DNA from 3 places in the Pseudarthrobacter sp. AG30 genome. Region 1 is predicted to be linked to each of the others. Evidence: riboswitches for the same ligand, from Rfam matches in the RefSeq annotation. Region 1 holds a riboswitch; each other region holds the start of a gene.
The links. A riboswitch is a leader RNA that binds a small molecule or an ion and turns the genes downstream of it on or off. The one in region 1 is predicted to bind cyclic di-AMP.
Positions count from the first base shown of each region.

Region 2: linked by a shared signal. The riboswitch ahead of DC347_RS03955 (LysM peptidoglycan-binding domain-containing protein) and the one ahead of DC347_RS18100 (M23 family metallopeptidase) in region 1 are both predicted to bind cyclic di-AMP.
Region 3: linked by a shared signal. The riboswitch ahead of DC347_RS05915 (hypothetical protein) and the one ahead of DC347_RS18100 (M23 family metallopeptidase) in region 1 are both predicted to bind cyclic di-AMP.

Region 1 is NZ_QEHL01000023.1:9,760-13,029, forward strand. It holds gene DC347_RS18095 (isoprenylcysteine carboxylmethyltransferase family protein) at 1-188, opposite strand, end outside; gene DC347_RS18100 (M23 family metallopeptidase) at 1,176-2,000, opposite strand; cyclic di-AMP (ydaO/yuaA leader) riboswitch at 2,005-2,251, opposite strand; gene DC347_RS18105 (hypothetical protein) at 2,654-3,270, opposite strand, start outside.
Region 2 is NZ_QEHL01000003.1:159,684-162,953, reverse strand. It holds gene DC347_RS03960 (transglycosylase) at 1-1,025, opposite strand, end outside; cyclic di-AMP (ydaO/yuaA leader) riboswitch at 1,279-1,451, shown strand; gene DC347_RS03955 (LysM peptidoglycan-binding domain-containing protein) at 1,455-2,291, shown strand; gene DC347_RS03950 (YdiU family protein) at 2,370-3,270, opposite strand, start outside.
Region 3 is NZ_QEHL01000004.1:90,747-94,016, reverse strand. It holds gene upp (uracil phosphoribosyltransferase) at 1-208, shown strand, start outside; gene DC347_RS05920 (glyoxalase superfamily protein) at 253-654, shown strand; gene DC347_RS05915 (hypothetical protein) at 722-1,429, opposite strand; cyclic di-AMP (ydaO/yuaA leader) riboswitch at 1,433-1,595, opposite strand; gene DC347_RS05910 (glycosyltransferase family 39 protein) at 1,741-3,270, opposite strand, start outside.

The DNA of each region.
Region 1 (3,270 bases):
ATAGGCGCGGCCACGCCCGTGATCAGGGTGCCGAATTCCATGCCCCAGTGCGCCCACCATTGCAGGGATCCAGGCCCGACCGAGAACTGCCGGATCCCGGCGTCGCCCGTGCTGCGTCGCTGGATCACGTGGCGCGCGACGTCGAGCAGGGCAAAAACTCCGGTGAGGATGAGAGCAGCGACAGCCATCACCCATCACCCCTCGTCACTACCCGGTTCATCAACATTATCGAATCGCTTCCTGCCGCCTAGGCTTTTTACCATAACTTTTTGGCGATCCAGCGGCCCGGACGCATCCGCCTCCGGCAATTTCCAGATTGCTGACACTGCGTAAGCTGTTCTGCCCAGCCCGGCTTCGATGACCTTTGGTGAGTGACCGGACGCGCCCCGGACCGGGCCTCGACCGTACTTCGGAGATCAGAGATGGCGGCGTGCATCTTTCACTTCTGCGCCGGCCTGGATCCCCTCGCTTGCGCTACCGATCGCCGGTATAAACGCGAAGCTTCCAGGGGACATGATTAGCGTGTGACGAAATTCGGCCCGAGGCCTGGAGGCGGCGGGTAGCGGGCCGACCCCGCCCAGCATGTCATCGGCGTGGCGGAAAGATGCTCGGCACGGGCTCGGCGTTGGACCGCTAGGTCCTGTGCGAAAGCGCCCCAGCTTCGGTGATCCCGGCCCGGAGTCCGTCCGGCTGCAGGGCATCTCTCCGTTCGCATCAGCGGCAACTTTTGCCCTCATCGCCAGGAGCCAGCGCCAGAGATCGCATCAGATCCCGACGCTCCACGGTAGAGCCGCGCACCAGCCCGGACTGTGGCCGTCAGGACGACCCGGGTTTTCCGGGAACGTGGACTGCGCCGAACTCAGTGATCATTTCCACTTCTTCCAGCGTCAGGAGTGCCGGCAGCTCAGGCGCACGGCCATCCCGGCTACCTCTGACGTGCAGCGAGTGCACTGGGCCATATGCAGCGCCTACATCTGCGGCATTACCGGGAATATCTTGTCCCGGCACACCGGCTACGAAATCGGACATCACCAGGGCCGTCCTGAAAGCCTGTCAGACCGTCTGCACGGACTCCCGGACGAGTGCGAATCGCATGCACGAGCACATTGGCGTATCTGCATGGAAGCCGGCCGCCGCTGCGAGCAAGCTTGCGCGGAGCCCGCTATCAGTTGAATTTAGAGCCAGCCGGTGGGGTCGACAACTTTCCCGTTGACTTCAACCTCGAAGTGGAGGTGGCAGCCGGTGGAGGCGCCCGTGGTCCCACTGAAGGCCACCACGTCTCCCCGGGATACTGCCTGCCCCTTGGTCACGTTGAAGGAAGACAGGTGGTTGTATGTGGTTTTCAGGCCGTTGCCGTGATCCACGACCACGCGGTTCCCTCCGCCATACTGGTCCCAACTTGCGAAGGTGACGGTGCCTGCGGCAGCGGCCAGGACGGAAGTGCCGCACTGGGCGACGAGGTCCTGTCCCCGATGGAAATCTCCTGAACCGCCTGTGATGGGACTGACCCGGAGCCCGAACGGCGAAACTGTGGTCATCGCAGCGAGCGGAGCGCCAAGAGTTCCAGCGGAGGCTGCGCGGGTGAGGGCACCGGCCGACTGGGCACTGAGCAGTTGTTTCAACTTGCCGTCCGGGTCCGCCTTCGTGGCTACCGGGGAGCGGCTGAAGTCGATTCGAGCTCCCGGCGCCGCGGAAATTTCAGGCTGTGGGGCGGCGGAAACGGCGGACGCGGCCTGAACGGGTTCCTGGGCGGCCATCACAGGGCCGGTCACCGGAACAGTCACGGTGAGTGCCAGGCCCGTTGCTGCCAACGCGATGCCGCCCTTCTGGCCGATACCGCTGGAGGCGGCGAAATCAGTGATCTGGCGGAAGGGTCCCCGGCGACGGCGTGCTTCTCGCTGCGGATCGCGGGGCCTGTCCGCGGTAAACACCTCGGTCGCCCGGCGCGCCGAAGCGGGGCCTGTCGCGCGTCGGCGGCCCCTGGAGTATTGCCTGGCCAAGATTTTTTCCTCTCCGGGTAAGCCTGCGAAGTTAGCTGTCGGATTCGGGTCAGAGAGTTCAAAGACCCGGTCCGCCGTAACAAGCACTCTGCGCAGAGATGTCCCCGGAAGGATTTTTAGCTGGATGAGGGCTTGCTGCTGACGGACTTCACCCCAAGGCAGTCCTGCGACTGCCGGTTATGGTTCCTCCGCCTCTGCCAGTTGGTGACTCGTGCACCTGATCCGCTGGCAGAGCTTGGCTCCGGATCAGGTAACGCTTTGGTATCGATGCTTCAGGCTCCACTATAGCTGACTAATCGGACCGTAATCGTTCCGTTAGCTTTGCGGAAGGGGCGTCACGGCATTACGTGCGCCGGGTCAGCGCAACTGGAGGAGTCGGGGTCTCGCCCATCCCGTGCTGCTCATCGTCGCTTAAATATGGTTAAGGATTCGGAACGCCATCATTTGGCCTTGACCACTATCGGCCCGTCGCCTTTGATGCCGTCTGCCGCCTTTGCCCCATGTGGCGGCGGCTGCGGAAGCTCTGACGTCGGACTTGATTCTTTCATTTGCCAGAAGGGCCCGTCCGAACCACATGAGACCGGCAATACTGACTTCACCCGCAGTTCGTTCGGGTGGAAACCTTCGCATTCTCCGGTGGGAACAGCGGATCGTCAGGGCAGCCTGGGCTTCCGCCGGGCGTCCCGGCGTCCCAGGAACACCGCCGCCCCTCCCGCCATCAGGCTCAGGATGAGAAGCACCCAGCCCCCGACCGTGAGGGCTGACGCCGCAGCCACCGCGCTGGCATCGGGCGTGGCAGGAGCAAGGGCGGCGTCAACGGCAGCGTTGGCCCACAGTCGGATGATGACGAAGAGTATCGGCGCCATCCACAACGCCCAACGCACGGTCTTGACGGCCACGTTCGTGCCGATCAGCAGGAGCCAACTGAAGCCGAAAATGAGAGGAAACAGCGTCCCCGCGGTTTTGTGGACGTAGCCGAGCTGCCCGCGGGCGTCATCGTCCATGGCAGCGCGCAGCTGCCCAACATACTCGGTGGAAAAGCCGCCCACAAGGGAATCCGGCATCGCGAGACCGCCGGACAACTGCGTCATCTGGTTCAGCGTGAGCAAGTGCAGGTACCAGAACAAGAAAAGGCTGGCTACGACGCCGGCAACAACGATCAGGTTGCTGTTACCTTGCGCCTTTTGCGGCGACCGGCTGGTTGTGGAGTTGATCACAGGAGGCAGTTGGTGGGCGGGGACCGTGGCTTTGCTGCCGTGTTTTTTGATGC
Region 2 (3,270 bases), on a different contig from region 1:
TTGGCGCCGGCAGGATCATTGACGGCACCGCCCGGGACGGAGGGAACGACGACGGGCGGCGGGCCGGGCACGGCTGGCTGCGGCGGACTGCCGGGAACCGGGTCGGCCGGCGGGGCCGGTACCGCCGCGTTGCCGGCCGGAGCCGCAGCCGCGGGTTTGGGCTGCCGGGCTGCGGCCGCGGCAGCCTGCGCCGCGGCTTCGGCCTGCCGGCGGGCCTGCTCCGCCGCAGCGGCGCGCTTGGCCTCCTGGGCCGCTTCATAGGCAGCCAGCGCCGCCTGGCCCTGGCGATACTCCCCCTCAAGTGCCGCCGTCGTTCCCTTCAGCGAGGCCAGCTGGGCGGTCAGTTCGGTGCTGTGCTGCTGTTCGTCATTTACCTGCCGGGCAAGCGCGTCCTGGGCGGAGCGGGCTGCGTCCAGTTTGGCTTTTGCTTCCCCGGACAGTCGTTCCCGCTCAGTGCGGGCCACTTTTTCCTGCTCTGCCAGGGATGCGGCAACTTTTCCGGCAGCCGCAGCTTTCTCCACCAGAGCAGCAGTCTTGTCGCCCACCAGCTGGACGAGGTTGAGCCCTTGGACGCTGTTGTTCCGCAGGGCATCAAGGGCCACGAAGAATCCGGTATTGGTCCCGCCCGTCTTGTACGCCTGGACGGCAAGCGCTCCGATTTCCTTGCGATGACGGGCCAGTTCGTCGTTGGCGCGGGCAGCCTGGGTGGACAATGAATCCAGCCTGACCGATGCCGCTTGCAGCCCGGCGTCGGCTGCGGCGTAGTCGGCCGCTGCCCGGACCGCCGTGTTACCGGCGGCTTCAGCCTGGGTCTGGAGGCCGTCCAGGAGCCCGTTGATGGTGGTGATCTCTGCCACTTTCGCTGCCTCGGAAGACTGCGCCTGCTGCACGTCAGCCCAGGACGGATACCCACCGGGAGGTGCAGGCTCGTCTGCCGTGGCAGGCAGGACCGTGGCCGCTGCCACTGCGATGGCGAGCAGTCCCCCCACCAGCGGGGACGTGGGCATGGTCACGAACAGGGGCATAGTCCCGAAGCATACCGGCGGCACGCCGGAGCGGAAAGGCGGCCGTGCCTGCTTTGTTACCCGTTTGGTCCGGTGCCGGACCGGCGGGAGCCCGGCGAGGGTGGATCGGACCCATCCAATCGCTGGTTGAATACGAGAGAAGAACCTCGCATGTTATCTAAACGTGACAATGGGAGGGTCGGCGGGTTATGGTCTTCTGGTGTCCCTCCCCAAACGGGACACTCCCATCAGTTTGCCGAGCCCTGCCGCTGATACCGGGATTCAACCGCATTCATGCTGGCAGGGACGGGGGAACCAAGTTTCCACGACCTTTCAGGTCTTGGGGTTAAGTCGGACAGCTCCTCCGCCCACCGCGGAGATATGTTCGGCCGGGTATCTCCAACCCGAACCCGACAGCTCACCCCGCAGGCATGGGAGAGGCGATCAATCGTGTCAAAGAATCTCAGCACTGCCCGCCACCGCGCGACCCCGGCCCGCTCCATTGCGCTCGAGGGACTCGCCGTGACGGCCAAATCACAGGCCCGTTCGTTTGGCCGTCCGGCCCTCGCTGTTGCCGCCGCGTCCGGCATCGCGTTCGGCGTCGGCGCCCCGGCCCATGCGGGCGTGACGGGCGCGGACACCACTGAGCAGGCCAGCGTCCAGGCCGCCGCAGCTCCTGCAACTGCTCCGGCAGCCGCGGCAGCAACCGTCCACACCGTCGTTTCCGGGGACACCCTCGGCGCGATTTCGGCCGCGTACGGAGTCAGCCTCAATGACGTCCTGGCTGCCAACGGCCTGGGATTGTCGTCCATCATCTACCCCGGTGACCAGATCCAGATCCCCGGCGCCGGCTACGTGGCAGCACCTGCCCCCGCGCCGGCAGCGGCCCCCGTCCAGGCAGCAGCCGCCACCGCACCGGCGAACACCGGCATGAACATGTCCTACGCATCAGCAACGCCGGTGGCGTCCACCACCGGCAGCGGGACCGGTGCTGCCATCCTGGCCTCCGCCTACGGCCAGGTCGGCGTGAGCCAGGACTGCACCGCCATGGTTGAAAAGGCCCTGCGCTCCGTCGGCAAGAGCGTCGGCGACCTGGCTCCCACGCAGTTCTTCCAGTACGGCAGCGTGGTCGGGAGCCCGGCACCCGGCGACCTCATCATCACCTCGGGCCACGTGGGCGTTTACGCCGGCAACGGCCAGGTTGTGAGTGGCGGCGTCAACGGCTACACCACGCAGCTGCACTCCATCAGCTGGCTCAGCGGCTACTCAGTGGTCCGCGTCGCCTAGTCTTCGCGCAGTAAAGCCTGCTCCCAACAGGAGGGTGGCAGCCGGGTCTCCGGTTGCCACCCTCCTGTTGTCGTCGGATCAGGTCCCGCAAAAGGTCGTATAGGTCCCGAATTCCGCCGGGGCACCGTCCATGTAGCGTTCCAGCCCGGCCCGCTCGGTGAAAGGATCGGTCACGGCCTGAAGCAGGCGGTGCAACGGGGCAGTGTCTCCCTCCGTGCCGGCGGCGAGGGCTTCCTCCACCAGATGGTTCCGTGGAATGTACGCCGGGTTGACGCTGTCCATCAGCCCTGCGTCGGGTTGCAGCGCCAACCACCGCTCCGACCAGGCGTCGAAGCCGGCCAAATCCATCACCATCCCGCGCACCGGGCGCAGGTCGCCGCGGGCCGCCCTGCCTAGGTTACGGAAGAACAGGGTGTAATCCACCGGGCCGTCCTTGAGAATGGCCACCACATCGTCAATAAGGCTGGACGCGGCGTCGTCGCTGGCGTTTCCAGCGGCAAGACCCAGTTTGGTTTTCATGCCGCCCGTCCACGCCGTGCTGTACTGTCCACGGAATCCACCGAGCACCTCAACCGCTGCGGCAACGGCCTTGTCCTCGTCTTCGTCAACGAGCGGCAGCATTGCCTCGGCAAGGCGGGCAAGGTTCCATTCGGCAAGGACTGGCTGGTTGGCGTAGGCGTAACGGCCACTGACATCGATGGAACTGAAGACGGCGGCGGGATCGAAGGCATCCAGAAACGCACACGGGCCGTAATCAATGGTTTCCCCTGAGATGGTCATGTTGTCCGTATTCATGACCCCGTGCACGAATCCCGCCAGCATCCACCGGGCCACCAGCCCGGCCTGGGCGGAACAGACGGACGCAAACAGTGCCAGATAGGGGTTTGGGGCGACGGCAGCGTCCGGATAGTGCCTGCTGATGGCGTGGTCAGCCAGCCGCTTGAGCAGGTCCATGTTCTCCGTGGCCCGGGCGTACTGG
Region 3 (3,270 bases), on a different contig from region 1:
CAAGTTCCTCTTCAAGCGCGGCGCCTCCGACGTCACCTGCATCTGCCTGCTGGCAGCCCCGGAGGGCCTGGCCAAGCTGGAGGAGGAACTGGGCGACGCAAACGTGCACATCGTCCTGGCCTCCATCGACGAGAAGCTCAACGAGAAGTCCTACATTGTTCCCGGCCTCGGCGACGCCGGCGACCGCCTGTACGGGATCGCCGGGTAGGTTCCACCCTTTTTCAAAACCGTTCCCGCCGCTAGCCTGTGCGGATGGACTGGAAACTTGAACTTGTCTTTGTCCCTGTATCCGATGTGGACCGCGCCAAGGATTTCTACGTCAACAAGGTTGGCTTCAACGCCGACTACGACGAACGCCCGTCGGAGTCGATCCGCTTCGTGCAGTTGACGCCACCCGGCTCCGCCTGCTCCATCTGCATCGGCGAAGGGCTGACCGACGCTCCGCCCGGCACAGGATCCAACCTCCAGCTGGTGGTCAGCGACATCGAGGCTGCCCACCGCCAGCTCAAGGGCAACGGCGTGGACGTCAGCGACGTGGATGTGCAGCAGTGGGGCCACTTCCTGTACTTCGCCGATCCGGACGGCAACAAGTGGTCTGTCCAGTACATCCCCTGGCGGAATGCCGGGCCGGGCGACGTCCAGGGCGCCGGTTAACGCAAACCGCGGGCCGCATCGACATGATGCGGCCCGCGGTTTGCGTTGCGCCCGGTGCAGGTGGTGCCTAGTACCAGTTGTGTGCCAGGTGGAAGTTCAACGCACCGCAGGGCGAGGCGTAGCTCTTCTTGATGTAGTCCAGGCCCCAGTTGATCTGCGTGCGGTAGTTGGTCAGGTAGTCGGCGCCTGCGCTGGCCATCTTCTCCGCCGGCAGCGACTGGACGATGCCGTACGCGCCGCTGCTGGCGTTGGTGGCGGTGGTGGTCCAATCGGATTCCTTGGTCCACAGCGTCTGCAGGCACTGCATCTGGTCCGGTCCCCAGCCAAAGGAGGACAGCTGGCTGGCGGCGTAGGCCTGGGCGCCCGCGGGATCGTTAACCGCGACGGCGGGAGCAGGCTCAGGCGCGGGGGCCGGCGCAGGTGCGGGTGCTTCAGCCGGCGGGGCGGCGGGAGCGGGCGCGGGGGCCGGCTCCGCGGCCTGCGGTGCCACGCTGATGGCGGAAGGAGCAGGATTAGCGGCCGGGTTGGAACGGATTTCGCTCTTCTCGATGCTCATCTGGGCATCCGCCGCCGACGTGGAAGCGCTTGACCCGGTGGACGACGCCTGGGTCATGTTGTTGGTCGCCTGGCCTGCCGCGCCAACGCCAACCAGCACCGCGCATGATGCAGCGAGGACCGCAACACGCCGGCCCACGGTGGTCTTTTTGGCGGGCTGGGGTTTGGCCCGATGTTTTGCCTTGGTTTGCAGGCATGGTTTTGCCATGGATTTAGACATGATTGATCGCCTCTCACACCTGCGGAGTTAGCTGTCGGGTTCGGATGAGGGCATCCGGCCGCACGGAAAAAACACGTGCTGGCTTAACCCCAAGGGCAATCATTGCCCGGGACGGTGGGTCCCCCGCCTCTGCCGTTGCTCAAGCGGAATCCGGGAAGCGGCAGAGCTTGGCGTCAACCCGGGATATGCGGCCCGAACGGGGACCGCACCCAATCGACGGTACAGGAAGATTGCGCATTAGTCACATTTGGGTAACGGAAGTCACGAATTATGGCGCGTCGATTTGCTGCAGGCGGATCCCCGGCGCCGGTTTATCCCGCCAGGATATAGACCGTGGTCCCGCCAATGTTTTGCGCCGGGAACGTGGACTCCACCCACTGTGCAATCCGGGTGGAGACGTCAGAGCCGCTGCTGGACATCATGGTCCCGCCGGCAATGAAGTAGTGGATCCGGCCTTGGGAGACCAGCGCTTGGAACTGTTCCAGCGTGGGGGAGGGGTCGGTGCCGTTGAAGCCGCCCACGGCCATCACCGGCAGTTCCGTGGCCAGTTGGTAACCTGCGGCATTGTTCGAACCGACTACTGCCGCTGCCCAGGTGTAGTTTGAGGCACCGTCCTTCAATGCGGCCACGAGCCCGGCCGACGGCGTGGGCGCACCCAGGAGGCCGCCCATCCCGCCGGCGCGGCCACCGGTGGCACCCGGACCGCCCTGCGCTGCCCCGCCCTGGCCTGCTGCCCCGCCCTGGCCGGCACCCTGGCCTTGTCCGGCCTGGCCTTGTCCAGCCTGGCCGTTGAACTGCCGGGACGTGCCGCCCGCGCCAAACCCGCCGGTCCGGTTTCCGCCGAACCCGCCCGGGCCGCCGAACGACGTCGCCGGTCCGGCGCTGACAATGGCCCCGCTGTGCGCCGTCGCCGCCGTCGACATGGAGAAGGCCAGCGGGCCGGCGAGCGATGCCGCAATGGCGAGCGCCGTCGTCGTCCGTTGCACGGAGCGCAGGCGGATGAACCTGTTCAACCCTGTTCCTGCTGCGGCCGCAAGGCCTGCCGCCAGCACCACCCAGCGCGGCCACGGGCCGTAGGCGGATGTGGTTCCCAGCAGGGTGAATGCCATCAGGGCTGCCGCGGCCACTGCGGCGGCCAGGAAGACCGCCGCGGCGGCCTGCCGCCGGTGCTGCCAGAGAAGGGCCGGCCCCAGGCCGGCCAGGGCTGCGATCCCCGGCGCCAATGCCACCGCATAGTAGGGGTGGATGATGCCCGCCATGAAGCTGAAGACCAGGCCGGTCACCAGGACCCAGGAACCCCAGACGAGCACCGACGCCCGGACGGCGTCAGTCCGCGGCGCCCGGCGTCCCACCCACAGCAGGCCGGCAGCAAGGATCAGTGCGGAGGGCAGCAGCCACGCGATCTGGCCGCCAAATTCGCTGTTGAACATCCGCAGCAGCCCGGGAACGCCCCAGCCGTTGGCGCCGCCCACGCTCCCTGTCTCGTCGCCTGTGAGCCGGCCCAGGCCGTTATAGCCGAGGGTCAGTTCCAGGATGGAATTGTCCTGCGAACCACCAATGAACGGACGGTCCGCAGCCGGGATGAGCTCCACGACGGCCAGCCACCAGCCGGCCGCGGCAAGCATCGCGGCACCGGTGGCGAGCAGGTGCAGCAGCCGCCGGCCCAGCCTGGCGGGCGCCGCGACCAGGTAGGCGAGGGCAAACCCGGGAACCACCAGCAGGACCTGCAGCTGCTTGGCAAGGAACCCGAAGCCCAGGAGAACCCCTGCCAGCAGGAGCCAGCGCAGCCTGTCCTCCTGCACGGAGCGGAGCACCGCATAGGCGGCGGCGGTCATGAGCAG